DNA from 2 places in the Streptomyces sp. NPDC002602 genome. Region 1 is predicted to be linked to the other one. Evidence: riboswitches for the same ligand, from Rfam matches in the RefSeq annotation. Region 1 holds a riboswitch; the other holds the start of a gene.
The links. A riboswitch is a leader RNA that binds a small molecule or an ion and turns the genes downstream of it on or off. The one in region 1 is predicted to bind S-adenosylmethionine.
Positions count from the first base shown of each region.

Region 1 (14,109 bases):
GCAGCAGGGCCCCGGAGACGGCGCCGCGGACCTGCGGCAGGCCCTCGAACAGCAGGCGATCGCTGATCCGGCCCTTCATCGCGAACCTGCCCGCCACCTGGAGCTGGCCGTCCGCCAGGATCGAGGCCCCCCACAGCGGCTGCTCGGCCAGCAGGTCGTCCATGCGGGAGCCCTCGCGCAGGCTCACCAGGACCATCGGGGGGTCCAGGGAGACGGACATGAAGGCGGTCGCCGTCATGCCGACGTCCTCGCCGCGCGGGCCGTCCGCCGTCAGGGCGGGTTCGTGTGCGGTGATCAGGCACACGCCCGCCGTGAGCCGGGACATGGCCGCGCGGAACTCGTCGTTGCTCACCCCCTCAGGATGCGGGGTCGGGAACGGGGCGGGAGGTACGGGAGTCGTGTTCGGCACGCCGGGAACGCTAGCCTCACCGTCTCGCCTCACACATCGGGCGCAGGTCCGAGCCGCGCCCCCGTCCCTTGGCCTAGGCCATCACTTGTCGTTTGCCCTCGGAAATGTGGGGGAGCGCTCCCAGCGGACACGCGGTCCGAGGACTGCCGGAAAGGCCCCGTTATTCATCTCATGTGACTTGAGTCACAGAGGGCAAGATTTGTTGACCCTGTGTACCTGCCGCACAGCTCACTGTGATTCAGTGGACGGGACACCGCAACGAAACGCCGATGACAAACCTGGAGTTGCTGTCGAGGTCTCGGGGAGAGCGAACAATGGAGACCGAGTCGGAGCCGTACGTCCGTCTTGCGACCCTGCGGCAGCTGCATCGGGTGGTGGCCGAGCTCAATACGGCCCGGAGCCTCGCGGACACCCTGCAGACCGTCGTGGACGGCATCGTCGTGGGCCTCGGCTACGAACTCGCCTGTGTCAACCTCGTACGCCCTGACGGGGATCTCGTCGTCGCCGCCTTCGCGGGCGACCCCGCCGCCGAGGCGCTGATCACGGGTCGCGTCGGTTCCCGCCCCGCCTGGGACCGCAGGCTGACGATGGGCGAGAACTGGGACGGGCTCCGCTTCATCCCGCACACCGAGGGCTGGGTCCTGATGGAGGACGACGTCCCCCAGTGGCACACCGACGGCCCCGATCCGCGCTTCGAGGACGAGTGGCACCCCGAGGACCGGCTCTACGCCCCCATGTACGCGTCCGGCGGGGAACTTCTGGGTGTCATTTCGGTGGACAGACCGCGCAACGGGCGCCGCCCGGGCGCGTGGGGGCGCGAGGCGCTCCAGATGTACGCCTTCCAGGCGGCGATTGCGATCAGCAACGCACGCCTGCGCGCGAACATGCAAAGGGCCCTCGTTCGGCTCGAAAGGGAGCAGCAGGCGCTCCGCGCCAGTGAGGAGTCGTTCCGCCAGGCCTTCGAGTACGCCCCCAGCGGCATGGCCATCGCCGAGATGGGCGGCGACCAGCACGGTCGGCTGCTGCGCACCAACGACGCGCTGTGCCGGCTGCTGGGCCGGCCGGCTTCCGTACTGCGCCGGTACTCCTTCTCCGACCTCGTGCACCCCGAGGACATCGGCACCCTGCTGCGGACCTCCGCCGAGGGCGGCCGGGCCGAGCTGCGGCTGGGCCGGCGCGACGGCACGTACGTGTGGGTGTCGCTGCGCAATTCCGTGGTGGCCGACGCCGCCGACGGGCCCCGCTTCCTGCTCACGCACGTCGAGGACATCGAGGAGCGCAAACGGCACGAGCTCCAGCTCGCGCACCGGGCCAGCCACGATTCGCTGACCGGCCTGCCGAACAGTGCCGAGCTGCGTTCCCGCCTGGGGGCGCGGCTCTGTCGCAGGCCCCAGTCCGTGCGCGCCACGGCCGTGGAGGCGCTGGACGCGGCCTTCGAGGGGCGGCCCGCGGCGGGTGGTGCCGTCGAGCACGGCTTTCAACCCGACGGCCCGCACGGATTCGCGGCGTCCGACCCGTTCGAGTTCCCGGGCGCCGCGGTGGGCGGGGCCGCGGGCGCCGGTGAGGCGGGTCCGTACGACCACCACGTGCACGCGGTCGCGCCCGATCCGGAGATCGACGACGGAACGAAGGGCCTGGCCGTCCTCTTCTGTGACCTCGACGGATTCAAGTCGATCAATGACCGGTTCGGGCACCACACGGGTGACGCGGTCCTGATCGAGGTCGCCCGGCGGCTGACGACGGGCGTCAGGGACGGTGACACCGTCGCTCGGCTGGGTGGTGACGAGTTCGTCGTCCTCGCGGACGGGCTGGGCGCGGCCGACGCCGCCGACCTGGCCGTCCGGCTGCGGAACGCGATCATCCCGCCGATCAGGGTGGACGGCCGGGCGGTCCGCGTCGGAGCGAGTTTCGGCATCGGCTGGGCCGGCTGCGGGATGTCCGCGGACGAGGTGCTGCGCTCCGCCGACCAGCGGATGTACATCGAGAAGAGGTCCCGTTCCAAGGCGCACCGCCGGGCCGGCTGAGCCGATCGGCCGCCCGTGGGCGCACGTGTTCGGGGTAGGCTCCCGTGGGTCGAAAGGAGTGACCTGCGATGACGACGCCCGCGAACAACGGCCCGAACAGTGGGGCGAACAAGCCCGAGGACGACGATCCGTTCGGCTACCTCTACGCGGACGGCCAGGCCGCCGGAGCCACCCCGCCCACGTCGGGCGGTGGGTACGGCTACCCCGGCCCGACGGGCGGGGGCCAGGCCGGAGCGCAGCCCGGTGTCCCCCGGACCTCGTACAACCAGGTGCGTACGGTCGGCGATCGGTCGTCCCGCGGCCAGCGCGGTGCCGTCCCCTACCAGCAGCAGGCCCCGCAGTCCTACGAGGCCCAGTACCAGGCCCCCGAGGCGCTCCAGGCGGGCGGCTACGGGGTTCCGCCGCAGCACCAGTCCGCGCAGACCCAGGTGGTCACGGCTCCGGGCGGGCACGGCGGCCATGGTGGGCACGGTGGTGGCGGCGGCGGTGGTGGCGGTTCCAGCCGTCGCGGGCTGCTGATAGCGGCGGTCGCGGTGGTCGGCGCGGTCGTGATCGGCATCGGTGCGGCGGTCGTCTTCGGCAACGAGGGCAAGGGCAAGGACAAGGACGACAAGGGCCAGGCGGCCGGTCAGTCCCAGCAGCCGGCTTCCCCGAAGGAGTCGACGAAGCCCGAGCCGAGCGGCTCCCCGGAGGCCTCGCAGGCGCCGCTCCCGAAGGGTGACGCGGCGGGCGCCGGCATGTTCCTGTCGGGCGGTGCGCAGTTGCAGAGCGCCGTGCCCGGGTCGAAGAGCACCGGCGGCCAGTACGTGGGTGAGTTCAACCACCAGGGCGCCGCGCTGACGTGGACGGTCGACCTGCCCGAGGACGGCAAGTACACGCTCTTCGTGAACTACGGGGTGCCCGGCAAGGACGCGAAGGCGACCCTGACGATCAACGGGCAGAGCCCCAACCAGAGCCTGAACCTGGCGAACTTCGCCAAGGCGCCCGAGGGCGCCTGGGACAAGGGGTGGACGACCACCTTCGCCTGGATAAACCTGAAGAAGGGCACGAACACGATGAAGATCTCGTGTGAGGCCGGGGACAAGTGCGAGACGATCTTCGACCAGCTCAACCTGGGCCGGGGACACATAAGGCGCTGACCGGGCGCGGCACCCGCGACGGACGGGCCGAACGGGCGGGCCGAACGGACGGGCCGAACGGACGGGCCGGAAACAGGCTGAACGAAACGGGCGGGGCGCACCACGTGAGTGGTGCGCCCCGCCCGTTCGTCTTCCGGCCGCGCGTCGGACCCTCAGGCCCGGCGTCCGACACGGGGGTTGTGGGGGCGCGTCCCCCGATGGGCGTCCGGCGAGCCGGTCGGGGCGGCGCCGGTGACGGCGACGGCGTCGCGGAACTCCTCGTAGGTGCGCGCGTCGAACTCGCCCGCCGCCGGTGCGTGGACGGTGGCCGCCGAGAGGGCGACGGCGCGGGTCAGCCGCTCCGGCCAGGCCAGTCCCTCCACCAGGCCCGACAGCAGGCCCGCGACCGCGGAGTCGCCGGCCCCGGTGGGGTTGCCGCCGAGCACGCGGGGCGGGGTCGCACGCCAGGTGCCGTCGGCGGTGTCGGCGAGGAGTCCGCCCGGGCCGAGCGAGGTGACCACGGCGTGGGCGCCGCGCCGGCGGGCGTCGCGGGTGGCGGGCAGCGGGTCGCGGGAGCCGGTGAGTTCGGCGAGTTCGGCCGCGTTCGGTTTGATCATTTCGGGGCGGGCGGCGATGCCCCGGCGCAGGGCCTCGCCGCCGGTGTCGAGCAGGACGGGGACCCCGGCGGCGCGGGCCGTCCGTATGAGCAGCGCGTAGGAGCCGACCGGTACGCCGGGCGGCAGGCTGCCGCACAGGGCGACCGCCCGGGCGCCGGCGAGGAGTTCGCCGTAGCGGGACAGGAACCCGGTCCACTCGGCGGGGGTGATGTGCGGGCCCGGTTCGTTGAACTGGGTGGTGTCGCCCGAGGTTTCGTCGACGACGGCCAGGGTGCGGCGGGTGTCGCCGGCGCAGGGGACCAGGGCGTCCACCACGCCGGGCGAGTCCGCGAGGAGGTCGCGCAGGACCGCGCCCACCGACCCGCCCGCGAAGCCGGTGGCGGTGACCTCGTGGCCGAGGGCCGCGAGGACGCGGGCCACGTTGAGGCCCTTGCCGCCGGGGCGTTCGCGGGCGCCGGTGACCCGGTGCGAGGTGTGCGGGTGCAGTCGCGGCACCCGGTAGGTGACGTCGAGTGCGGTGTTGAGCGTCACGGTGAGGATCATGGCAGGCCCCGGTCTCGGTGGATGCCGGGATCATGCCAAACGGAAGGCGGCCCGCCCAGTCCCGCCGGCCGACCGCCCCGTCCCCGCCGCCGATCCGGCGCTCAGGAAACCGGGCTGACGATCCATTCGCCGCGCCGCATGACTCCCCTGACCTCGAACTCCGCGTCCAGGACGACCAGGTCGGCGTACTTGCCGGCTTCCAGCGAGCCGACCTCGTCGTACAGGCCGAGGAGCTTGGCCGGGTTCGCGGAGATCGCCTGGACGACGGACTCGACGGGGAGCTTGTCCACGGTCACCGACCGCTTGAAGGCGGTGTCCAGGGTCAGGGTGGAACCGGCGATGGAGCCGCCTTCGACGAGGCGGGCCACACCCTCCTTGACCTCGACCTCCAGCGGTCCGAGGTGGTAGGTGCCGTCGCCGAACCCGGCCGCGTCCATCGCGTCGGTGATCAGCGCGACGCGGTGGGCGCCCGCGTGGTGGAAGGCCAGTTCCAGCATGGCGGGGTGCAGGTGCGTGCCGTCGTTGATCAGCTCGACGGTGACCCGCTCGTCCTCCAGCAACGCCGCGATCGGCCCGGGGGAGCGGTGCTCCAGGCCGGGCATGGCGTTGTAGAGGTGGGTGGCCACGGTCGCTCCCGCGTCGATGGCCTGGCGCGTCTGCTCGTACGTGGAGTCGGTGTGGCCGATCGCCGCGATGACCCCGTGCTCGGCCAACAGCCGTACGGAGTCCAGCCCGCCCGGCAGCTCGGTGGCCAGGGTGAACATCCGGGCGGTGCCGTGCGAGGCGTCGATCAGCTTGCGGACCTCGGCCGGGTCGGGGTCGCGGAGCAGGTCCTCCTTGTGCGCGCCCTTGCGGCAGGGGTTGATGAAGGGCCCCTCGAAGTGGATGCCCGCGATCTCGCCCTGCTGCGTCAGTTCGGCGAGCAGGCCCGCGCGTCGGGCCAGCTCGTCGAGGTCCCCGGTGACGGTGGAGGCGATGACCGTGGTGGTGCCGTGCTCGCGGTGGGTGCGTACCCCCCGGAGGACCTCCTCGGCGGTGCCGGAGGTGAAGGAGGCGCCGCCCCCGCCGTGATTGTGCATGTCCACGAAGCCCGGGACGATCCAGTGTCCGGTCAGGTCCACGACGCGGGTGTCCTCGCGGGCACTGCCCGCGACGCGCTCGCCGTCGACGATGACGCGACCGCCCGCCACGATCCCGGTGGGCAGCACCACCTTGGCGCCGGAGAGAACAGTGCTGTGCGCGCTTCCGGACATCAGGCAGGTACCTCCGTGGCGAGTAGGTCCCAGGCGAGCAGCCCTGCGCCCAGGCATCCGGCGGTGTCCCCGAGGGCCGCCGGAACGATCTCGGGCAGCCGCTGGAACGTCACGCGCTCCTCCACGGCCGTCCGTAGTGGTGTGAACAAGGTTTCCCCCGCCTCGGCGAGCCCGCCACCGATGATCAGCGTGCGGGGGTCCAGCAGGGTGATCGCGGTGACCAGGCCGTCGGCGAGGGCGCTGATGGCGGTCTGCCACACCACTCGGGCGCGTGCGTCGCCGGAGGCGACGGCCTTGGCGCAGTCGGCCGCGTCGGCTTCGGGGTCGCCGGAGGCGGCGGCCCAGGCGCGGCTGACGGCGGAGGCGGAGGCGAGGGTCTCCAGGCAGCCGTGTTGGCCGCAGCCGCAGGCGGGTCCGCCGGGGCGGACCACGATGTGACCGATCTCGCCGGCGTAGCCGTGCGCGCCGGCCTCGATGCGGCCGGCGATGCCGATGGCGCCGGCGATGCCGGTGCCGAGGGGGACGAAGAGGAACCGGTCCGCGCCCCTGCCCGCGCCGATGCGGCCCTCCGCGAGTCCGCCCGTGCGCACGTCGTGGCCGAGGGCCACGGGGATGCCGCCGAGGCGTCTGCCGAGGAGCGCGCGCAGGGGTACGTCGCGCCAGCCCAGGTTCGCCGCGTAGACGGCGATCCCGTTCTCGGCGTCGACGATGCCGGGCACGGCCACGCCGGCGGCCGAGGCGGCCGTGGCGAAGCGGGTACGGCCCAGGTCGAGGAGTTCGCGGGCGAAGTCCAGGATCGTCTCGACGACGGCTTCGGGGCCCCGCTCGCGGCCGGTGGCGCGGCGCGCCTCGTGCAGCAGGGTGCCGTCCTCGGCGACGAGGGCGGCCTTCATCCCGGTGCCGCCCACATCGAGGGCGATGACGTGTTTCACGGGTTTCACAGAGACAGTCTCGCGCGCTTGGGAGGCAAAGGTCTAGTCCAATGGGGAGGATTGTTGAGCGGCCATACAAAATCGGGACCCTGGTCCGGCAACAGTCCGGACACGGTCCGGGCCCGGGGCGCTCCAGGATGTGGACGCGTCGCCAAAGTGGTGTAGACCTTACGTCGAATCGTACGTACAACAAGGGGTGGATCGAGAACTGTGAAGGGCCGTTACCTGAGCCTGGCCGCGACCGGGGCCGCGCTGTGCCTGACCACGACGCTGACCGGTTGCGGATCCGTGTCGGCGCTCACCGGGGACAACGAGGTGACCCTCCGGGTCGTGGCGGCCGACTACGGCGACAATCCGCAGAACTCCTCGACCGGCTACTGGAAGGGCCTCGCCGAGAAGTTCCAGAAGGACCACCCGGGCATCAAGGTCGAGGTCAGCGTCTACTCCTGGACCGAGGTCGACGCGAAGGTCGCCGAGATGGTCAAGGCGAACAAGGCCCCCGACATCGCCCAGATCGGCGCCTACGCCGACTACGCCGAGGCGGACAAGCTCTACACCGCCGACGAGCTGCTCTCCGTGCAGACCGAGGCCGACTTCCTCGCCCCGCTCGCCGACGCCGGCAAGCACAAGCGCACCCAGTACGGCCTGCCCTTCGTGGCCAGCACCCGACTGCTCTTCTACAACGAGAAGATGCTCACGGACGCGGGCGTGCTGGCGAAGGACGCCAAGGGCGGCTGGCAGCCGAAGAGCTGGGCGGAGCTGGAGGCGGCCGCCAAGAAGCTCAAGGGCAACGGCGTCCCCACCCCCTTCGCGCTGCCGCTCGGCCGCGAGGAGGCCCAGGCCGAGACGATGAACTGGCTCCTCGCGGGCGGTGGCGGTTACACCGACAACGAGGAGAACTACTCCATCGACTCCGCGGAGAACGTCAAGACGCTGGAGTTCCTGCGCGACAAGCTGGTCGGCCAGGGCCTGACCGGATCCGTGGAGCCGGGCAAGTACGACCGCCAGGGCGCCTTCGACGCCTTCACCCGAGGCGAGGTCGGCATGCTCAACGGCCACCCCACGCTGATCAAGCAGGCCGCCGCGAAGGGCCTCAAGTTCGGCATGGTGCCCATGCCCACGGTCGACGGCACCGAGCACTCCGCCATGGGCGTCGCCGACTGGGTGATGGCCTTCAAGAACGGCCACCAGAAGGAGTCCGGGCAGTTCCTCGACTTCCTGTACCAGGCCGACAACGTGACCGCCTTCACCGAGCAGTACGGCCTGCTGCCCGTCACCACCAGCGGCTTCCGGGCCATGCAGAACGCCACCGGCGGCTCCGCCCCGCAACTGAGGACCTTCCTGGCGGCCCTGCCCACCTCGAAGCTGTACCCGGTCGGCAAGAAGTCCTGGGCGGGCGTCAGCGAGGACGTGAAGAAGAACATCGGCTCGACCGTCAAGCCCGGCGGCAACCCCGAGAAGGTCCTCGGCGAGATCGCCCAGTCCGCGCGGAAGGCGGACGGGGACCAGTGACGCCCGCGCCGCACCGCCCCGGGGCCGCCGGGGCGGTGTCGGTGGCCGGCGTTAATCTGGCCGTATGACGGACGACGGGCGGTTGACGGCCACCGAGGCCGCCGTGCTCGCGTACGAGGGACGTACCTGGTCGGGGCCCGGCGCCAAGGAGCGGGCCATTCGCGAAGGGCTGGGCATGACCCCCGTCCGGTACTACCAACTGCTCAACGCCCTGATGGACGATCCGCGGGCACTGGAGCACGCCCCCGGCACGGTCAACCGACTCCGCAGGATCCGCGAAGCGCAGCGGGCCCGGCGATAGCCGTCCCACGACCGGACCGTTAGGGTCGTGCCCATGGGGAGCCACCCGCACGATCTGCCGATGCCCGTGCCCGCCACAGCCGCCGGACGCGAGGGACTCGAAGCCCTGCTCCGCGCCCCGCGCCGGTCCGTCGTCGCCCTCGACTTCGACGGCACCCTCGCCGACATCGTTCCCGACCCCGACCAGGCCCGCGCCCACCCGGACGCCGTACCGGCGCTGGCCGCGCTCGCCCCCGAGGTGGCCGCCGTCGCCGTCGTCACCGGCCGGCCCGCCGGGGTCGCCGTCCGCTACGGCGGGTTCGCCGGCGTCCCGGGACTGGAGCACCTGGTGGTGCTCGGGCACTACGGGGCCGAACGGTGGGACGCCGTCACCGGCATCGTGCACGCGCCCGCCGAACACCCCGGGGTGGCGGCCGTGCGCGCCGAACTCCCGGGCTTCCTGGAGTCCATCGGGGCCTGGCGCGGCACCTGGATCGAGGAGAAGGGCCAGGCGCTGGCCGTCCACACCCGCAGGGCCGCCGACCCGGAAGCGGCCTTCGCCGCGCTCCGCGAGCCCCTCGCCGACCTCGCGGCCCGACACGGGCTGATGGTCGAGCCGGGCCGGGCCGTGCTGGAGCTGCGACCGCCCGGCATGGACAAGGGCGTCGCCCTCACCGAGTACCTCGCGGAGGTGGGCGCCGAGGCGGTGCTGTACGCCGGGGACGACCTCGGGGACCTCGCCGCCTACGCCGCCGTCGAGAAGCGCCGCGCCGACGGACTGCCGGGGCTGCTCGTCGCCAGCGGCTCCGAGGTGCCCGAACTCGCCTCCCGCGCCGACCTCGTCCTCCCCGGCCCCGGACAGGTCGCCGCCCTCCTCGCGACGCTGGCCGCGACCCTGCGCGCCTGACGACCCCGGCGGCCGGCGGGAACCCCCGCCGGCCGCCGCCCGCTCACGCGTCCCGCAGGGTGTCCAACTGGGCGCGGAACCAGCGGGCCGGGGGCAGGGAAGTCGCGGCGGCGGCCAGCCGCTTGGTGCGCTCCGTCCGCTCCGACCTCGGCATCGTCAGCGCCAGGTGCAGCGCCTGCGCCGTCTGTGTCACGTCGAACGGATTCACCGTCAGCGCGTCGTCGCCCAGCTCCCCGAACGCCCCCGCACCCGTGGACAGCACCAGGGCGACACCCCGCTCCGAGACCACCGGGATCTCCTTCGCCACCAGGTTCATGCCGTCCCGCACCGGGTTGACCAGCGCCACGTCCGCCAGCCGGTAGGCCGCCAGGGAACGCGCGAAGTCGTCCTCCACCGACACCAGCACCGGCGTCCAGTCCTCCGTGCCGAACTCCGCGTTGATCTCCGCGGCCAGCTCGGCGACCGCCTCCGTGTACGACCGGTACACCGCGAGGTCCTGCCGCGAGGGGTACGCCGACGCCAGGTGCACCACCTGGCCCACCCACTCGGGGCGGGTGGTGAGCAGCTCCCGGTAGGCCAGCAGGCCGCGCAGGATGTTCTTCGACAGCTCCGTGCGGTCCACCCGCACGATCGTCTTGAGGTCGCCGACCTCCGCGCGCAGCGCCGCCAGCTTCTCGTCCACCTCCGGACGGTGGGCCAGCGCCCGCAGCTCCTCGCCGTCCACGCCCAACCCGAAGACCGCCACCTCGGTGCTCCGCTGCGGCCAGATCGAGTACCGGCGGTGCTCGACCCTCGTGCCGTGCACCTGTGCCAGGCCCCACGCGTCGTCCAGGTCCATGGCCCCCAGGAACGCCGCCGCCCACTCCTGGGTGTGGAAGCCGAGCAGGTCGGCGCCGAGCATGCCCCAGGACAGCTCCTCGACCACGTACTGCGGGAGGATCCGCAGGGAGTCCGGCGAGGCCCACGGGGTGTGCGTGAAGTGCGCGATCCGCAGGTCCGGCCGCAGGACCCGCAGCATGCCCGGCACCAGCGCCAGGTGATAGTCCTGCACCAGCACCGACGCGCCCTCGCCGGCCTCCTCGGCGAGCGCTTCCGCGAAGGCCCGGTTGTAGGCGCCGTACGACTCCCAGAGCCGCCGGAACTCGGCGTCGAAGGCCGGCTCGCGCGGGATGTCGTACAGGTGGTGGTGGGTGAACCAGAGCACCGAGTTCGCGATGCCGTTGTACGCGTCGTCGTACACCGCCGGATCGATGTCCAGCATCCGGACCCCGGGCTCGGACACGCCCCGGCGCACCGCCTCCCGGTCCGCGTCGGACAGCGCCGCGCAGATCCACACCGTCTCCGGCTGCTCCGCGAGGGCGGCGGAGAGCCCGGAGACCAGACCGCCCCCGCCGCGCCGGGTGTCGAGGGTGCCGTCGTCGGCGAGGGAGTACGAGAGCGGGCCGCGATTCGCGGCGACGAGTACCTGAGAAGCCATGCGCCGAACCTAGCCCGACCGGAACCCGCTCAAACGTCCGGTTCGTCACGCCACCCGGCGGCCCGCGTACTCCTTGACCTCGATCATCGGCGGCCGTTCCTCGGTGTCGACGGCGTACGTCCGCGGCACGAAGCCGTCCGGGCCCCGCTCGAACTGCGTCAGCTCCGGCCGCGCGAGGTGCCCGCGCGACAGACGCAGTTGCGCCGTCCGGTAGATCGCCGCGGCCATCCGGCCGAGCGCCTGACCGTCCTGGTGCCGATGCAGTCGTACCCCGACGTCCACCTGGGCCAGCGCGTCCAGTCCGACCGTGTGCAGCGCGTCCACCAGCAGCCCCAGCTCGACGCCGTAGCCGACGGGGAACGGCAGCCGCTCCAGCAGCGACCGGCGCACCGCGTACTCGCCGCCCAGCGGCTGGACGAAGCCCGCCAACCGCGGCCAGTGCAGGTTGAGCAGTGGGCGGGCCACCAGCTCGGTCACCCGGCCGCCCTGCCCCGGCGCGTCGCCCAGCGGGCGGTCGTACATCGCCTTCACGAACTGCACCTCGGGGTCGGTCAGCAGCGGACCGACGATCCCGGACACGAAGGAGGCCGAGAAGTCGCGCAGGTCGGCGTCCACGAAGCAGACGACGTCGCCGGTCGTGGCCAGCAGCGAGCGCCACAGCACCTCGCCCTTGCCGGGCAGGGCCGGCAGCCGCGGCAGGATCTCGTCGCGGTGCACCACGCGGGCACCGGCCTTCGCGGCCACCTCGGCCGTCCGGTCGCGGGAGCCCGAGTCGACGACCACCAGCTCGTCCACCAACGGCGTCCCCGGCCCCTCGATCAGCTCGCGGCGGATCACCTCGACGATCTCGCCGACCGTGGCCTCCTCGTCGAGCGCGGGCAGCACCACACTGACCGTGGTGCCCGCCGCCCGTTTCCGGTCGAGCAGCCGGTCGAGCGGTCGATCGGCAGCGGACCAGGAGCGCTCGGCCAGCCAGCGCTCCACCTCTTCCAGCACTTTCGGCACTCCCTGATGGGTCGATCGAGCGTCGGCGGTTTCGGGCGAAATGTGATCCATCTCGCCGTTCGGACGGCTGTCTCAACCGCCCGGGGCTTCGGTTACAGTCTTGAACAACGCGATGGACCACCGCATGCCGGGGGTCCCGCGTGTACAAACGCCCGGGCCCGCCATGGAGTGCGTCACCCGGTGCCATACCGCTCATCCAGAGGGGCAGAGGGACACGGCCCGTTGAAGCCCCGGCAACCCTCCAGTCGGTCTCGCGATCACGCACATCCGCTGCGTCAGCGAGGTCCCCGGCTAGGGAAGGTGCCAATTCCGTCTCATGGCGAAGTGCGCCATGGGGAAGATGAGGAGAAAGGGCCTCGCCATCATGGCTGCACAGACCGTCGCAACCTCTGCCGAAACCGTAGATCTCGGACCCGCCACCGGCCTTTCCTGCCGCGAGTGCGCCACCCGCTTCGAACTCGGTCCGATCTTCGCCTGCGCCGAGTGTTTCGGACCGCTCGAAGTCGCCTACGACCTGCCGACCGGTGACCCCGAGGCGCTGCGCGCCGCGATCGAGGCCGGCCCGAACAACATCTGGCGCTACGCGCCGCTGCTGCCCGTCCCGGCCGACGTGGCCTCCAAGCCGAGCCTGAACCCCGGTTTCACCAAGCTCGTGGACGCCGAGAACCTGGCCAAGGAGCTGGGCGTCACCGGCAAGCTCTACGTCAAGGACGACTCCGGCAACCCGACGCACTCCTTCAAGGACCGCGTCGTCGCCATCGCCGTCGAGGCCGCCCGCGCCTTCGGCTTCACCACCCTCTCCTGCTCCTCCACGGGCAACCTGGCCGGAGCCGTCGGCGCCGCTGCCGCCCGCGCCGGCTTCCGGTCCTGCGTGTTCATCCCGCACGACCTGGAGCAGGGCAAGGTCGTCATGGCCGGCGTCTACGGCGGCGACCTGGTCGGCATCGAGGGCAACTACGACGACGTCAACCGCTTCTGCTCCGAGCTCATCGGCGACCCGCTCGGCGAGGGCTGGGGCTTCGTCAACGTCAACCTGCGCCCGTACTACGGCGAGGGCTCCAAGACCCTCGCGTACGAGATCTGCGAGCAGCTCGGCTGGGAGCTGCCCGACCAGATCGTCATCCCGATCGCGTCCGGCTCGCAGCTGACGAAGATCGACAAGGGCCTCCAGGAGCTGATCAGGCTCGGCCTCGTCGAGGACAGGCCGTACAAGATCTTCGGCGCCCAGGCCGAGGGCTGCTCGCCCGTCTCCACCGCCTTCAAGGCCGGCCACGAGGTGGTCCGCCCGCAGAAGCCGAACACCATCGCCAAGTCCCTCGCCATCGGCAACCCGGCGGACGGCCCGTACGTCCTGGACATCGCCCGCCGCACCGGCGGCTACGTCGAGGACGTCAACGACGAGCAGGTCGTCGAGGCCATCAAGATCCTCGCGCAGACCGAGGGCATCTTCGCCGAGACCGCGGGCGGCGTGACCGTCGGCGTGACGAAGAAGCTCATCGACAACGGGCAGCTCGACCCCGCGCTGACCACGGTCATCCTGAACACGGGTGACGGTCTCAAGACCCTGGAGGCGGTGGCCGCGGACAGCGGGCAGACCGCCACCATCCGCCCGAGCCTGGACGCGTTCCGCGCCGCCGGCCTGGCCTGACCCTCCCCCCGTACTCCGGAAAGGCAGTAGCGCCATGAGCGTCAACGTCCGCATCCCCACCATCCTGCGCACCTACACCGGCGGCCGGGCCGAGGTGTCCGCCGAGGGCGCGACCCTCTCCGAGGTCATCGAGTCCCTGGAGAAGAGCCACCCGGGCATCGCCGCCCGCGTCCTGGACGACCAGGGCAAGCTGCGCCGCTTCGTGAACGTCTATGTCAACGACGACGACGTGCGCTTCGAGGGCGGGCTGCAGACGGCGACGCCCGACGGCGCCGGCATCTCGATCATTCCGGCGGTCGCGGGCGGCTGCTGACCCGTCCCGGACTTCCACGACGGACTTCCGCCGGGACTTCCGCGGGCACTTCCGCGGGCACTTCCGCCGAGC
Region 1 covers NZ_JBIAQX010000015.1:100,965-115,073, reverse strand. Annotated here, with positions in the region: gene ACFYW3_RS30240 (flavin reductase family protein) at 1-409, opposite strand, end outside; gene cdgB (diguanylate cyclase CdgB) at 724-2,433, shown strand; gene ACFYW3_RS30230 (CBM35 domain-containing protein) at 2,502-3,572, shown strand; gene ACFYW3_RS30225 (1-phosphofructokinase family hexose kinase) at 3,725-4,711, opposite strand; gene nagA (N-acetylglucosamine-6-phosphate deacetylase) at 4,813-5,964, opposite strand; gene ACFYW3_RS30215 (ROK family protein) at 5,964-6,896, opposite strand; gene ACFYW3_RS30210 (extracellular solute-binding protein) at 7,107-8,408, shown strand; gene ACFYW3_RS30205 (DUF3263 domain-containing protein) at 8,473-8,709, shown strand; gene otsB (trehalose-phosphatase) at 8,743-9,594, shown strand; gene ACFYW3_RS30195 (trehalose-6-phosphate synthase) at 9,638-11,071, opposite strand; gene ACFYW3_RS30190 (glucosyl-3-phosphoglycerate synthase) at 11,117-12,067, opposite strand; SAM riboswitch class I at 12,266-12,423, shown strand; gene thrC (threonine synthase) at 12,441-13,724, shown strand; gene ACFYW3_RS30180 (ubiquitin-like small modifier protein 1) at 13,759-14,037, shown strand.

Region 2 (14,109 bases), on a different contig from region 1:
CGGTCCTCGCCGCCGCGCTCTTCGCGCTGGAGGCCGACCGGAAGTTCGGTGCGCACGTCTTCGACGCGGCCAACGGCGGCGCCTTGCTGTGGCAACACCTCTTCTGGTTCTTCGGACACCCAGAGGTGTACATCATCGCCTTGCCCTTCTTCGGCATCATCTCCGAGGTCATCCCGGTCTTCTCGCGCAAGCCGATGTTCGGTTACATCGGTCTGATCGCCGCGACGATCGCGATCGCCGGTCTCTCGGTGACGGTGTGGGCCCACCACATGTACGTCACCGGCGGTGTGCTGCTGCCGTTCTTCTCCTTCATGACCTTCCTGATCGCGGTACCGACCGGTGTGAAGTTCTTCAACTGGATCGGCACCATGTGGAAGGGCTCGTTGTCCTTCGAGACCCCGATGCTCTGGGCCGTCGGCTTCCTGATCACCTTCACCTTCGGTGGTCTGACCGGCGTCATCCTGGCCTCGCCCCCGATGGACTTCCACGTCTCCGACTCGTACTTCGTCGTCGCGCACTTCCACTACGTGATCTTCGGCACCGTGGTGTTCGCGATGTTCTCCGGCTTCCACTTCTGGTGGCCGAAGTTCACGGGCAAGATGCTGGACGAGCGCCTCGGCAAGATCACCTTCTGGACGCTGTTCGTGGGCTTCCACGGCACCTTCCTGGTGCAGCACTGGCTGGGCGCCGAGGGCATGGCGCGTCGTTACGCCGACTACCTCGAGGCCGACGGCTTCACCGCGCTGAACACGATCTCCACGATCAGCTCGTTCCTGCTCGGCCTGTCGATGCTGCCCTTCATGTACAACGTCTGGAAGACGGCGAAGTACGGGAAGAAGATCGAGGTCGACGACCCGTGGGGCTACGGCCGTTCGCTCGAATGGGCGACTTCCTGCCCGCCGCCGCGGCACAACTTCCTCACCCTCCCGCGGATTCGTTCCGAGTCCCCGGCGTTCGACCTGCACCACCCGGAGATCGCGGCCCTCGACCACCTCGAGGACCACGGCGCCGGCACCAAGGCCGTCACCGGTGGCAAGGAGGCCGGCAAGTGAAGATCCAGGGCAAGATGTTCCTCTGGCTCTCCTTCTTCATCCTGATCATGGCCGTCGTGTACGGCGTGTGGTCGAAGGAGCCCGTCGGCACCACCGCGCTCTTCCTGGCCTTCGGCCTGAGCGTCATGATCGGCTACTACCTGGCCTTCACGGCCAAGCGCGTCGACGAGATGGCCCAGGACAACCTGGAGGCCGACGTCGCCGACGAGGCGGGCGAGCTGGGGTTCTTCTCCCCGCACAGCTGGCAGCCGCTCTCGCTGGCGATCGGTGGCGCGCTCGCGTTCATGGGCGTCATCTTCGGCTGGTGGCTCATGTACTTCTCGGCCCCGATCATCGTGATCGGCCTGTGGGGCTGGGTGTACGAGTACTACCGCGGTGAGAACCAGAACCAGTAGCGAAAGCGGCACCCACGCACGACACCAGGGGCCCGGACACCTCGAACAGAGGAGTCCGGGCCCCTCGTTTGCAGTCACCCCGCGCGCCGTAATTGTCATATCTTCATAGCGTTAGCCCCATGAACCACTCACCGCGTCTTTGGACGGTAATCGGCTGCTCCCTGCTGGTCGCGTCCCTCGGGGCCGGCGCCACCGCCTGTGGGTCCGAAGAGGAGAACCCGCTGTCCGCCCGCCCGTTTGACGCGGGCGAGCAGGTCGCCTTCAACCAGAAAGCCGGCGGACGACCGGTGGACCACAACCGGCCACTGGAGATCACCGCGAAGAGCGGCGGCGGCCGGATCACCGACGTCACCGTCGTGGACACCCACGGCCGTCGCCTGGCCGGCGAACTCACCGCCACCGGCGAGCGCTGGCACAGCACGGTCCCGCTGGCCGCCGGCGTGCGCTACACCGTCACCGTCAACACGGAGGACGAGCGGGGCGCTCCGGGGCAGCGAAGGATGACGTTCGACACCACACCCTCCAAAGGGGTCCTCCAGGTCGAGTTCGGGCCCGAGGAGGGCAAGTACGGCGTCGGACAGCCCATCACGGCCGAACTCAACGAACCCGTCAAGGACAAGGACGCCCGCGCGCTGGTCGAGCGCGGCCTGGTCGTCGACACGCCGGAGGGGGTCGAGGGGGCCTGGCACTGGGTCGACGACAAGAACCTGCACTTCCGGCCCAAGGAGTACTGGCCGGCCAACACCACCGTGTCCGTACGGAGCAACCTGGAGGGCGTCAGGATCACCGACGACCTCTACGGCGCCGCGGCCAAGCCGCTGAAGCTGGAGATCGGCGACCGCGTCGAGGTCACCACCGACGCCTCCTCGCACTACCTGACCTTCCGGCGCAACGGAGAAGTGATCAATACCATTCCGGTGACCACCGGAAAGCCGGGCTTCTCCACCCGAAACGGGATCAAAGTGGTCCTCGGCAAGCAGTACTTCGTCCAGATGCGCGGCGACACCGTCGGGATCGGCGGCAGCGAGTACTACAACCTGCCCGTCTACTACGCGACGCGCGTCACCTGGAGTGGTGAATACGTGCACGCGGCCCCGTGGTCCGTCGGCTCCCAGGGCTACGAGAACGTCAGCCACGGCTGCACCGGCATGAGCACGGGCAACGCCGCCTGGTTCTACGAGAACATCACCGAGGGCGACATCGTCAAGGTGATCAACAGCATCGGCGACGACATGGACACCTTCGGGAACGGCTTCGGCGACTGGAACATGGAGTGGAAGGAGTGGCGCGAGGGCAGCGCCCTCCTCAAGGGCACGCAGGACGGTCGCAGCCCCGTCGACCAGGCCCGACTCCGCCCGCAGGTCTGAACCGGCGCGCGCGGGCGCGCGGAACCCCCCGAAAGAGGCCCTCGATCGGCCCACGGGAGCCCGTACGGGCTCCCGTGGGCCGGTTCGCGTTCGCCCCGCGCCGTTTACGCGTCCAGGGCCAGCCGGGGCCGCAGCAGGCCCGCCAGGACCTCCGGGAAGTCCACCGGGTCCACCGGAAGGGTCACCGCCGCGTCCGCGCGGCTCCAGGTGGCCAGCCAGGCGTCCTGGGGGCGCCCCATGAGCAGCAGGACCGGCGGGCAGCGGAAGATCTCGTCCTTGATCTGCCGGCACACGCCCATGCCCCCGGCGGGGACGGCCTCCCCGTCCAGCACGCACACGTCGATGCCGCCCGCGTCCAGCGCGGACAGGACCGCCGGAAGGGTCGCGCACTCCAGGAACTCCACCGGCGGCAGGTCCGCGGCCGGCCTGCGTCCGGCGGCCAGCCGCACCTGCTCCCGGGTGCCCGCGTCGTCGCTGTAGACCAGAACTCGCGCAGTCGCCCGCATTTCGTTCCTCCACGTGTCCCGTGAATCACGTTGATGTTGCGCGGGATGCTACTCCGTCCGACCCGGTGTCAACATCGGTTCGCACAGCCTCGCGAGTACCCGCCCACCACCCGATCTGATGGGCCGTTCGGGCCTTGCACACGCCCCTGACACTCCGAACGGCACCCCCCGGGGTGAGGGCGGGATAAGCGACCGACATAATGTCGGTCGTGGCGACAGCAACGACAGTAGATACCGGGCACGCGCACCCGACGGTCAACCGGCCGAACCTCGTCAGCGTCGGAACCATCATCTGGTTGAGTTCCGAGCTGATGTTCTTCGCGGCCCTCTTCGCGATGTACTTCACCCTGCGATCAGTGACGGGTGCCGAGTACTGGACAGAACAGGCCTCGGCCTTGAATCTGCCCTTCTCGGCGACGAACACGACGATCCTGGTGCTCTCCTCGCTCACCTGCCAGCTCGGCGTGTTCGCCGCCGAGCGCGGTGACGTGAAGAAGCTCCGGACGTGGTTCATCATCACGTTCGTCATGGGTGCGATCTTCATTGGCGGCCAGGTGTTCGAGTACACCGAGCTGGTCAAGCACGAGGGCATGTCTCTCTCGTCCGGCCCGTACGGATCGGTGTTCTACCTGACCACCGGCTTCCACGGCATGCACGTGACGGGCGGTCTCATCGCCTTCCTGCTGGTCCTCGGCCGGACGTACGCGGCCAAGAGGTTCACCCACGAACAGGCCACGTCGGCCATCGTCGTGTCCTACTACTGGCACTTCGTCGATGTCGTCTGGATCGGCCTCTTCGCGACGATCTACCTGATCAAGTAGCGAACACGTCGCCGGGCCCGACCCGGCACTCCATCCAGAAACACCGACGCAGAAGATCCTGACACCGGGGTAATCCGTGAAAAAGCTCTCCGCACGACGACGCCATCCGCTGGCGGCGGTCGTCGTTCTACTCTTCGCGCTGGCGGCCACCGGGGGGCTTTACGCCGCCTTTGCCCCCGCGGGCAAGGCGCAGGCCGATGAAACCGCCCAGTCCCTCGCCATCGAGGAGGGCAAGAAGCTCTACGCCGTGGGCTGCGCAAGCTGCCACGGAACCGGCGGTCAGGGTTCCTCTGACGGCCCGAGCCTGGTCGGCGTCGGCTCCGCGGCCGTCGACTTCCAGGTGAGCACGGGCCGCATGCCCGCCCAGCAGCCCGGCGCCCAGGTGCCGAAGAAGCCCGTGATCTACTCGCAGGCCCAGATCGACCAGCTGGCCGCGTACATCTCGTCTCTCGGCGCCGGCCCGATCACGCCGACCGAGAAGCAGTACGACCCGGCAGGAGCCGACATCGCCAAGGGTGGTGAGCTGTTCCGCAACAACTGCGCGCAGTGCCACAACTTCACCGGCGAGGGCGGCGCCCTGACGCACGGCAAGTACGCCCCCAACCTTGAGGACGTCGAGCCGAAGCACATCTACGAGGCCATGCTCACCGGCCCGCAGAACATGCCCTCCTTCCCGGACAGCACCATGCCGGAGAAGCAGAAGAAGGACATCATCGCGTACCTCCAGAACGTGAACGGCGAGAAGTCGAACAGCCCCGGTGGTCTCAAGCTCGGTGGCCTCGGCCCCGTGTCCGAGGGTCTGTTCGGCTGGATCTTCGGTCTGGGTGCGCTGATCGCTGTCGCCGTCTGGGTCGCGGCCCACACCGCTAAGGCCAAGAAGTCATGAGTAGCCAAGACATTCCCGAAGAGAAGCACCTGCCGAGCGAGCAGGGCGACGCGCACCACGGTGGCGTAGCGGTCGCGGACGATCCGTTCGCCGACCCGGGCCTTCCGGTCCACAAGCCGCGCATCCAGGACATCGACGAGCGGGCCGCCAAGCGGTCCGAGCGTACGGTCGCGATGCTGTTCACGTTGTCGATGCTGGCCACGATCGGCTTCATCGCCTCGTACGTGGCCATCCCGATCGACAAGATCGTCTACATCTTCCCCGTCGGGAAGGTGAGCGGCCTGAACTTCGCCCTGGGTCTGACCCTGGGCGTGGCCCTCTTCTGCATCGGCGCGGGCGCGGTCCACTGGGCCCGCACCCTGATGTCCGACGTCGAGGTGGCCGACGAGCGGCACGCCATCGCCTCCCCGCCGGAGGTCAAGGCGAAGGTCCTCGCGGACTTCGCCGACGGTGCGCGCGAGTCCGACATCGGTCGACGCAAGCTGATCCGCAACACGATGTTCGGCGCGCTGGCCCTGCTGCCGCTCTCCGGCGTCATCCTGATGCGCGACTTGGGCCCGCTGCCCGAGGACAAGCTCCGCAAGACCCTGTGGGCCAAGGGCAAGCTGCTCATCAACGACAACACGAACGAGCCGCTGCGTCCCGAGGACGTCATCGTCGGTTCGCTCACCTTCGCCCGGCCGGAAGGCCTGGAGGAGGAGCAGCACGACTTCCAGACCCAGATCGCCAAGGCCGCCCTGATGATCGTCCGCATTCAGCCGGACGACATCAAGGACAAGCAGGAGCTGGAGTGGTCCCACGACGGGATCGTGGCCTACTCCAAGATCTGCACCCACGTCGGCTGCCCGATCAGCCTGTACGAGCAGCAGACGCACCACGTGCTCTGCCCGTGCCACCAGTCCACCTTCGACCTCTCCGACGGCGCCCGAGTCATCTTCGGCCCGGCTGGTCACGCGCTTCCGCAGCTGCGGATCGGCGTCAATGACGAAGGTTTCCTCGAGGCGCTCGGCGACTTCGAAGAGCCCGTCGGTCCTGCTTTCTGGGAGCGCGGATGAGCACTGCCACCACTGACACCAGCGCGCGCAAAGCGCCCGCCGGCGAGCGCGTAGCGGACTGGGCGGACGGTCGCCTGGGCATCTACGGCCTCGCCAAGGCGAACATGCGCAAGATCTTCCCGGACCACTGGTCCTTCATGCTGGGTGAGATCTGCCTCTACGCCTTCGTCATCATCATCCTCACGGGTGTGTACCTGACGCTGTTCTTCCACCCGAGCATGAACGAGGTCGTGTACCACGGCTCGTACGTGCCGATGCAGGGCGTCCAGATGTCCGAGGCCTTCGCCTCGACCCTGGACATCAGCTTCGACGTCCGCGGCGGTCTGCTCATCCGGCAGATCCACCACTGGGCGGCGCTGATCTTCGTCGCGGCCATGGTCGTGCACATGATGCGCGTCTTCTTCACGGGTGCGTTCCGCAAGCCCCGCGAGGTCAACTGGATCTTCGGCTTCCTGCTGCTGGTCCTCGGCATGTTCACCGGTTTCACCGGTTACTCGCTGCCGGACGACCTGCTCTCGGGCACCGGTGTCCGCTTCATGCAGGGCGCCATCCTGTCGGTCCCGGTCGTGGGCACCTACCTGTCGATGTTCCTCTTCGGCGGGGAGTTCCCGGGCGGCGACTTCGTCGCGCGGTTCTACTCGGTCCACATCCTGCTGCTGCCCGGCATCATGATGGGCCTGTTGGTGGCCCACCTGATCCTGGTCGTGTTCCACAAGCACACCCAGTACGCCGGCCCCGGCAAGACCAACAAGAACGTCGTCGGCATGCCGCTGCTGCCGGTCTACATGGCCAAGGCCGGAGGCTTCTTCTTCCTGGTCTTCGGTGTCATCGCGGCCATCGCGGCGCTCGCCTCGATCAACCCGATCTGGGCGCTCGGCCCGTACCGCCCGGACCACGTGTCCACCGGCGCGCAGCCCGACTGGTACATGGGCATGCCGGAAGGCCTGATCCGAGCCATGCCGGGCTGGGAGATCAACCTGTGGGGCCACACCCTCGTCCTGGGCGTGTTCATCCCGCTGCTGCTCTTCCCGCTGGTGCTGGGCGCGATCGCCGTCTGGCCGTTCATCGAGTCCTGGGTCACCGGGGACAAGCGCGAGCACCACATCCTGGACCGCCCGCGCAACGTCCCGACCCGTACGGGCTTCGGTGTCGCCTGGATCGCGGAGTACATCGTGCTCCTCATCGGCGGCGGCAACGACATGTTCGCCCAGTACTTCCACCTGTCGATCAACTCGATCACCTGGTTCGTCCGGATCGGCTTCTTCGTCGTCCCGGTCCTCGCCTTCATCGTCACCAAGCGGATCTGCCTCGGTCTCCAGCGCCGGGACCACGACAAGGTGCTGCACGGTCGCGAGACCGGTGTCATCAAGCGCCTGCCGCACGGTGAGTTCGTCGAGGTCCACGAGCCGCTCTCGCAGGCCAAGCTGCACACGCTCACCGCGCACGAGCAGTACCGGCCGATCGAGCTCGGCCCGACGGTCGACGAGAACGGCGTCGAGCGCAAGGTCGGGGCCACGCAGAAGCTCCGCGCGAAGCTCAGCAAGGGCTTCTACGCGGAGAACAACCAGATTCCGAAGCCCACGGTGGAGGAGTACAAGGAGATCCAGAGTGGCCACGGCCACCACTGATCCCGCGTGAGCGTTTGACCGCACCCGCATGAGGGATTGATTCCGGTCAATCCTGGTGTCGCCACGGCGAGAGCCCCGTCCAGACCCTGGACGGGGCTCTTTGCCGTCCCGCTCGGCTGGATAGGCTGAGACCCTTCCCATCAGACGTGGGCGGCGAGCACGGGGCGGCCCACTAGCGCAGGAGCGGACCATGGACGTTGTGACCCCGGCAGGCGGCGACAGCGTGGCGGCCCGCGGTTGGCCGGGCGTGCTCGACGCCCTGCTGACCGGCCGGGACCTGCGCGCCGAGGACACCGCCTGGGCCATGGACACGATCATGCGCGGCGAGGCCACCGACGCCCAGATCGCAGGCTTCGTGGTGGCGCTGCGGGCCAAGGGCGAGACGATCGAGGAGATCGCCGGGCTCGTCGGGAGCATGTACGAGCACGCCAACCTGATCGAGGTGCCCGGCCGGACGGTGGACATCGTCGGAACCGGCGGCGACGGGGCCAAGACGGTGAACATCTCCACGATGTCGGCGATCGTGGTGGCCGGTACCGGTGCCAAGGTCGTCAAGCACGGCAACCGGGCCGCGTCCTCCTCGAGCGGCTCCTCGGACGTCCTGGAGAAGCTCGGAGTCAACCTCGACCTGACCCCCGCGCGCGTGGTGCAGGTCGCCGAGGAGGCCGGCATCACCTTCTGCTTCGCCGTGAAGTTCCACCCCGCGCTGCGGCACGTGGCGGCGGCGCGCAAGGAGTTGGGCATCCGCACCCTGTTCAACTTCCTCGGCCCGCTGACCAACCCGGCCCGCGTCCGCGCCCAGGCGACCGGCGTGGCCGACCCCCGGGTGGCGCCCATCGTCGCGGGCGTCCTCGCCGAACGCGGTTCCTCGGCGCTCGTGTTCCGGGGCGACGACGGCCTCGACGAGCTGACCACCACCGGCACCTCCCGGGTGTGGTGGGTGCGGGACGGATCGGTCACCGAGCTGCCCTTCGACCCGCGCGACGTGGGGATCGACGTGGTCGACGTGTCCGCGCTGCGGGGCGAGGACCCCTCGTACAACGCGGACGTGGCCCGGCGCCTGCTCGCGGGCGAGACCGGTCCCGTGCGCGACGCCGTCCTGCTGAACGCGGCCGCCGCCCTGGTGGCGCTGGACCCGGGCTCCGGCTCGCTGGAGGAGCAGATCGCGGCCGGCATCACCCGGGCGGCGCAGTCCATCGACTCGGGATCGGCGCGCGCCGCGCTGGATCGCTGGGTGACGGCCAGCAACGCGTAGTGCGGCTCGTCCGAAAGGCGTGAAACAGCCGACCCCGGTCCACGATGCGGACCGGGGTCTTGCGCACGACGGATCGTGTGGCAGGATTCTGCCCAGGTCACGAGTGACAGCGTTTAGGCCCCGGCTTGCTGTCCGGCAACCCTCCTTCCGTGGCGGGGTGCCCCGGGTGATGACCAGGCCGTAGGCAGTGAGGTCCACGGCAAGCGCGGATCCCTCGACACCAGGGATCCTGGTCTCTCGAGGAGTGTTTTCCGTGAGCAAGCGAATGCGATAGGGCGGCTCCGCCCCTTCTTCACCCCCTCGGAACAGGGACCTCTCCGCGTACCCGCGTACGCCCTCCCGTGCTCCGAGGCCATCCCCGTACCCCTCCGGTCGGCCGCCGAGCCGTACCCGCGTACGGGCACACCGAAGCCATTCAGCCCTGCCTGCCGGGAGATTCCGCCATGTCCGCATCCCTGAACACCGCCGTCACCACCGCCGCCGTCGCCGCCGACCCCGCCTGTGTCGAGCCGCTGCCCGTGCTCGGCCGTGACGTCACCGTGCCGCTCGTCACCGGCGGCGAGGTCACCTACGCCGCCCTCGACTACGCGGCCAGCGCCCCCGCCCTGCAGCGCGTCTGGGACGACGTGGCCGCCTACGCCCCGTACTACGGGAGCGTGCACCGGGGCGCCGGCTACCTCTCGCAGCTCTCCACCGACCTGTTCGAGCAGAGCCGGGTCGCCGTCGCGGAGTTCCTCGACTGCCGCGCCGAGGACCAGGTGATCTTCACGCGGTCCACCACCGACTCCCTGAACCTGCTCGCCGCCGCGCTCCCGGCCGACTGCCAGGTCTTCGTCTTCGAGACCGAGCACCACGCCTCCCTGCTGCCGTGGGGGGACGCCCGGGTCACCTGCCTCGACGCGCCGCGCACCCCGGCCCAGGCCGTCGAGACCCTGGAGCGGGCGCTGGCCGGGCGCGACCCGTACGGTCCCGCGCTGGTGTGCGTGACCGGAGCGTCCAACGTCACCGGTGAGCTGTGGCCCGTACGGGAACTCGCCGCGGCGGCGCACGCCCACGGCGCGCGGATCGTGCTGGACGCAGCCCAGTTGGCCCCGCACCACCCCGTCTCCGTACGGGAGCTCGACGTCGACTGGGTGGCCTTCTCCGGACACAAGCTGTACGCGCCCTTCGGCTCGGGAGTGCTCGCCGGCCGCGCGGACTGGCTCCAGGCCGCCGAGCCGTACCTGGCCGGCGGTGGCGCCTCCCGCACGGTGGCCCGCCGCGAGGACGGCGGCGTGGACGTCGAGTGGCACACCACGGCCGCCCGTCACGAGGCCGGTTCCCCGAACGTCATCGGCGTCTACTCCATCGCCTCCGCCTGCAAGGCCCTGAAGGAGGCCGGGTTCGAGAACCTGGTCGCCCGCGAGAACCACCTCATCGCGAAGGTCCGCGAGGGCCTCGCCGAGGTCCCGGCCGTCCGCGTCCTGTCCCTGTTCGGGGACGACGCCCCGCGCGTCGGCGTCATCTCCTTCGTCGTCGACGGCTGGAACAGCTCGCACTTCGCCGCCGCCCTCTCCGCGGAGTACGGCATCGGCGTCCGCGACGGCCTGTTCTGCGCCCACCCGCTGGTCCGCACCCTGCTCGGCAGCGAGCCGCAGGAGCCGGGGGAGTGCGGGGCTCCGGAGGCCGCCCCGGGGGAGCGCTCGCTCAACGCGATCCGCGTCAGCTTCGGCGCCGGCACCCCCGACGAGCACGTCGAGCGGTTCGTCGGCGCGGTGAAGGAGCTTGTCGCGGACGGCGCCAAGTGGCGGTACCACACCGAAGAGGGCCGCTGCGTCCCGGCCGTCTGAGCCCGTCCCGGCCGTCCGACCCGGTGTGGTCGTCCCCCCGGTGTGGTCGTCCGCCCGACCCCGTGCCCACCGCCTGAACCCCGTGCCGACCGTCCGCGTCGGCCTCTGAACGCCGCGCGCCCCGGTCGGGAGGATTCCCGCCGGGGCCTTCGGTCGTCGCGAGGGCTGCCGGGCCTCGACACGCCCGGGCCGGAAACTACGCGTCGAGGCCGATCGCGAAGGCGGCTTCCAGGTCGTGCTGGGAGTACGTGCGGAACGCCACGTGCGTGTCCGTGGCCTCGACGCCCGGGATCTTGCTGATGCTGCCCGGGATGATGTCGGCGAGGTTCTCGTGGCGGGCCACCCGGACCAGGGCGATCAGGTCGTAGGTGCCGGTGACGGAGTAGACCTCGCTGACGCTGTCCAACGCGGCGATGGCCTCGGCGATCTCGGGGATCCGGTCCACGCTGGTCTTGATGAGCACGATCGCGGTGATCACGGTTGGCTGTCTCCCTCGCCGGCAGTCACTGGTCGCCTCACTCTAGTCGTACGCCGGTATCGCACCCACGCGTAGCCGAAGCCCAGGGAGAAGCCCACCACGTGGGCCAGATAGGCGACCCCCGGACCGCTCTCCGCCCGGTGCGCCGCCACCCACTGCAACGCGAACCAGAACACCAGCACGATCCAGGCGGGGAAGCGCAGCGGCACGAAGAACAGGAACGGGAACAGGCTCGTGACCCGGGCGCGCGGGAACAGGCACAGGAACGCCCCGAGCACCGCCGAGATCGCCCCCGACGCCCCGACCAGCGTCTGGTCGGAGGAGGCGTTGGCCGCCGCGTAGGCGCCCAGGGCGAGGTAGCCCGTGCAGACGTAGAAGACGAGGAAGGCCGGGCGGCCCATCCGGGCCTCCGTCATCGCGCCGAAGACGTACAGGAAGAGCATGTTGCCCAGCAGGTGCAGCCAGCTGCCGTGGACGAACAGTGCGGTCAGCGGAGTGAGCAGCGCCCTGCCCGATCCGGAGAGGAGCTGGTCGGGGACCACGCCCCAGCGCCGGAAGTAGTCGGTGCCGCGCGCCAGTAACTCGTCGCCGGTGCCGTAGACCGGATTCATGCCCGAGGCGGGACCGAGGACGAACACCACGCAGCAGCCGGCGATCAGCGCGTGGGTGATCACCGGGCCCCGGGAGGCCTCGCGGACGGTCTGCCACCTTACGATCATGCGACCGAGCATGACCCAACCGGACCCCCTCGGAGCGGTGGCAGGCCGTAGGGTTACGAGCTGCGGTCCGCCGTACGGCTCAGCGGGCCGCTTTAATTGAAACTGAAAGAGCCACGAAGGAGAGAGCGGCCTGATGACGGTTCCCCTGCCGACCGACACCACCCGGTGGCGCTGCACCCTGTGCGGCAACCTCACGCGTTTCGACGTGACCCGTTCGTCGAAGGTCGTGGAGTACGTCCACCTGGACCTCGCCGGGGAGCCCAAGGTCGAGGAGCGAGAGGTGGTCAATGAGACCATCGAGTCGGTCCGCTGTCGCTGGTGCAACGCGGTGGACCAGATCGAGCTCGTGGACAGGCCGGGCGCGGACTCCTGAGGGAGCCGGGCCCACAGGAAGATCACGGTAGGGGTGACGGATTGTGGAGCCAGCAAGCGGCGCTGAGCCGGCCGACGAGGCCGGCGACGCCGCCGAGGTGCTCGACCGCCCGCTGCCGGAAGGCGTGCGGCGCAGGGTCGTCGCACTCGTCTCGGACGCCTTCGGCGGGCTGACGGTCGGGGACCTCCCGGCGCAGCTGCGCCAGTACGCCCGGTTCACCCCGACCCGGCGTGCCAAGTTCGCGGGCAACGCCATGGCCGCGGCGGTGGAGACGGACGCGGTCTTCCGCGGCCGGGTCGCCGAGAAGCTCCGCGAGGCCCAGGCCGAACTGGCCGGGGCCCTGGAGTCCGGGGCCCCGCCCGCCGCCGCCGATCCGCTGGACGTGGCGGCCGCCGCGTACGTGCTGCGCCCGGCCGGCTGGGTCAAGCTGGTGGCCGCCGCGGGCGAGGAGGCGCAGCGCGCCGACGCCGAGCGGGTCGGTGACGAGACCCGGCGCGAACTGGAGCGGCTCCGCGAGGAGCTGGCGCACGTACGCGAACTGCAGCGCAGCGGCGGTGAACAGGTGCGCGGCGAACTGGACGCGGCGCGCAAGGAAGCGGAATCGCTTCAGCGCAAGCTGCGCAGCGCCCTCAGCGACGTCAAGCGGGGCGAGGCGGCCCTGCGCAAGGTCAACGCCGAGATCGACGGGATCCGCGGCGAGGCGGCGGCGCAGGTGACGGCCGCCGAGAGCGAGACGCGGCGGCTCAAGTCACGCCTCGCCGAGGTGGAATCCGCGTTGGAGACCTCGCGCCGCGCCACCCGCGAGGGACGCAGCATCGAGGACATGCGGCTGCGGCTGCTCCTGGACACCGTGTTGGACGCGGCGGCCGGGCTGCGCCGCGAGCTGGCGCTGCCGCCCGTGTCCACCCGGCCCGCGGACACCGTGGAGGCGGTGGAGCCGGGCCGGATGACCCCGAAGGACATCGCGGCGCGTGCCCTGTCGGAGACCGATCCGGCGCTGCTGGACCAGCTGTTGGCGCTGCCCCAGGCGCATCTGGTGATCGACGGCTACAACGTGACCAAGACCGGCTATCCGACGATGCCGCTGGAGAAGCAGCGGCTCCGGCTGCTCGGCGGCCTCTCGATGCTGGCCGCGCAGACGGGCGCGGAGATGACCTGTGTCTTCGACGGCGCGGAGCTGGCCGCCCCGGTGCTGCTCGCCCCGCCGCGCGGGGTGCGGGTGCTGTTCTCCAAGGCGGGGGTGACGGCGGACGAGCTGATCCGCCAGTTGGTGCGGGCCGAACCGCCCGGCCGGCCCGTGGTCGTGGTCTCCACGGACCGCGAGGTGGCCGACGGGGTGGCGAAGGCGGGTGCCCGGCCGGTGACGTCCGCGCTGCTGCTCAAGCGACTCGCCCGGGTTTCGTAGTCCCTGCGGCTTCTGTCCCTTCCCGTAACGGCTGTGCGTAATGCCGGTATTGATGGGTCGGTGAAGGGAACGTACCGTCAACTGTCCGGCACGGAGCGTGCGAAGACGGTAAAGAAGCCGGTCGGCGACCGGAATTTTGCCTTCGGGGATTTGAACTCATCACAGCCGGGTCACTAGGGTCTGTTCAAACCTTCGTACGGTCGTTCACTCATTCGGAGTGTCGGCGGAGGCGCGCTGCCGAGTGTGTGACCGTCTTCGGCGGCTCCAGGAAGAAGGAGCTCGCGTTCGTGGCGTCCCACCGTCGACCCAAGCCGCCGACCCGCACGCGCGTGAGCGTCCT
Region 2 covers NZ_JBIAQX010000002.1:112,467-126,575, reverse strand. Annotated here, with positions in the region: gene ctaD (cytochrome c oxidase subunit I) at 1-1,052, shown strand, start outside; gene ACFYW3_RS05960 (cytochrome c oxidase subunit 4) at 1,049-1,447, shown strand; gene ACFYW3_RS05955 (Ig-like domain-containing protein) at 1,567-2,814, shown strand; gene ACFYW3_RS05950 (hypothetical protein) at 2,919-3,320, opposite strand; gene ACFYW3_RS05945 (heme-copper oxidase subunit III) at 3,521-4,141, shown strand; gene ACFYW3_RS05940 (c-type cytochrome) at 4,218-5,027, shown strand; gene ACFYW3_RS05935 (Rieske 2Fe-2S domain-containing protein) at 5,024-6,082, shown strand; gene ACFYW3_RS05930 (cytochrome bc complex cytochrome b subunit) at 6,079-7,710, shown strand; gene trpD (anthranilate phosphoribosyltransferase) at 7,901-8,965, shown strand; SAM riboswitch class IV at 9,061-9,177, shown strand; gene ACFYW3_RS05920 (aminotransferase class V-fold PLP-dependent enzyme) at 9,409-10,794, shown strand; gene ACFYW3_RS05915 (Lrp/AsnC ligand binding domain-containing protein) at 10,991-11,272, opposite strand; gene ACFYW3_RS05910 (rhomboid family intramembrane serine protease) at 11,269-11,991, opposite strand; gene ACFYW3_RS05905 (hypothetical protein) at 12,125-12,364, shown strand; gene ACFYW3_RS05900 (NYN domain-containing protein) at 12,405-13,769, shown strand; gene ACFYW3_RS05895 (NlpC/P60 family protein) at 14,057-14,109, shown strand, end outside.
Region 2: linked by a shared signal. The riboswitch ahead of ACFYW3_RS05920 (aminotransferase class V-fold PLP-dependent enzyme) and the one ahead of thrC (threonine synthase) in region 1 are both predicted to bind S-adenosylmethionine.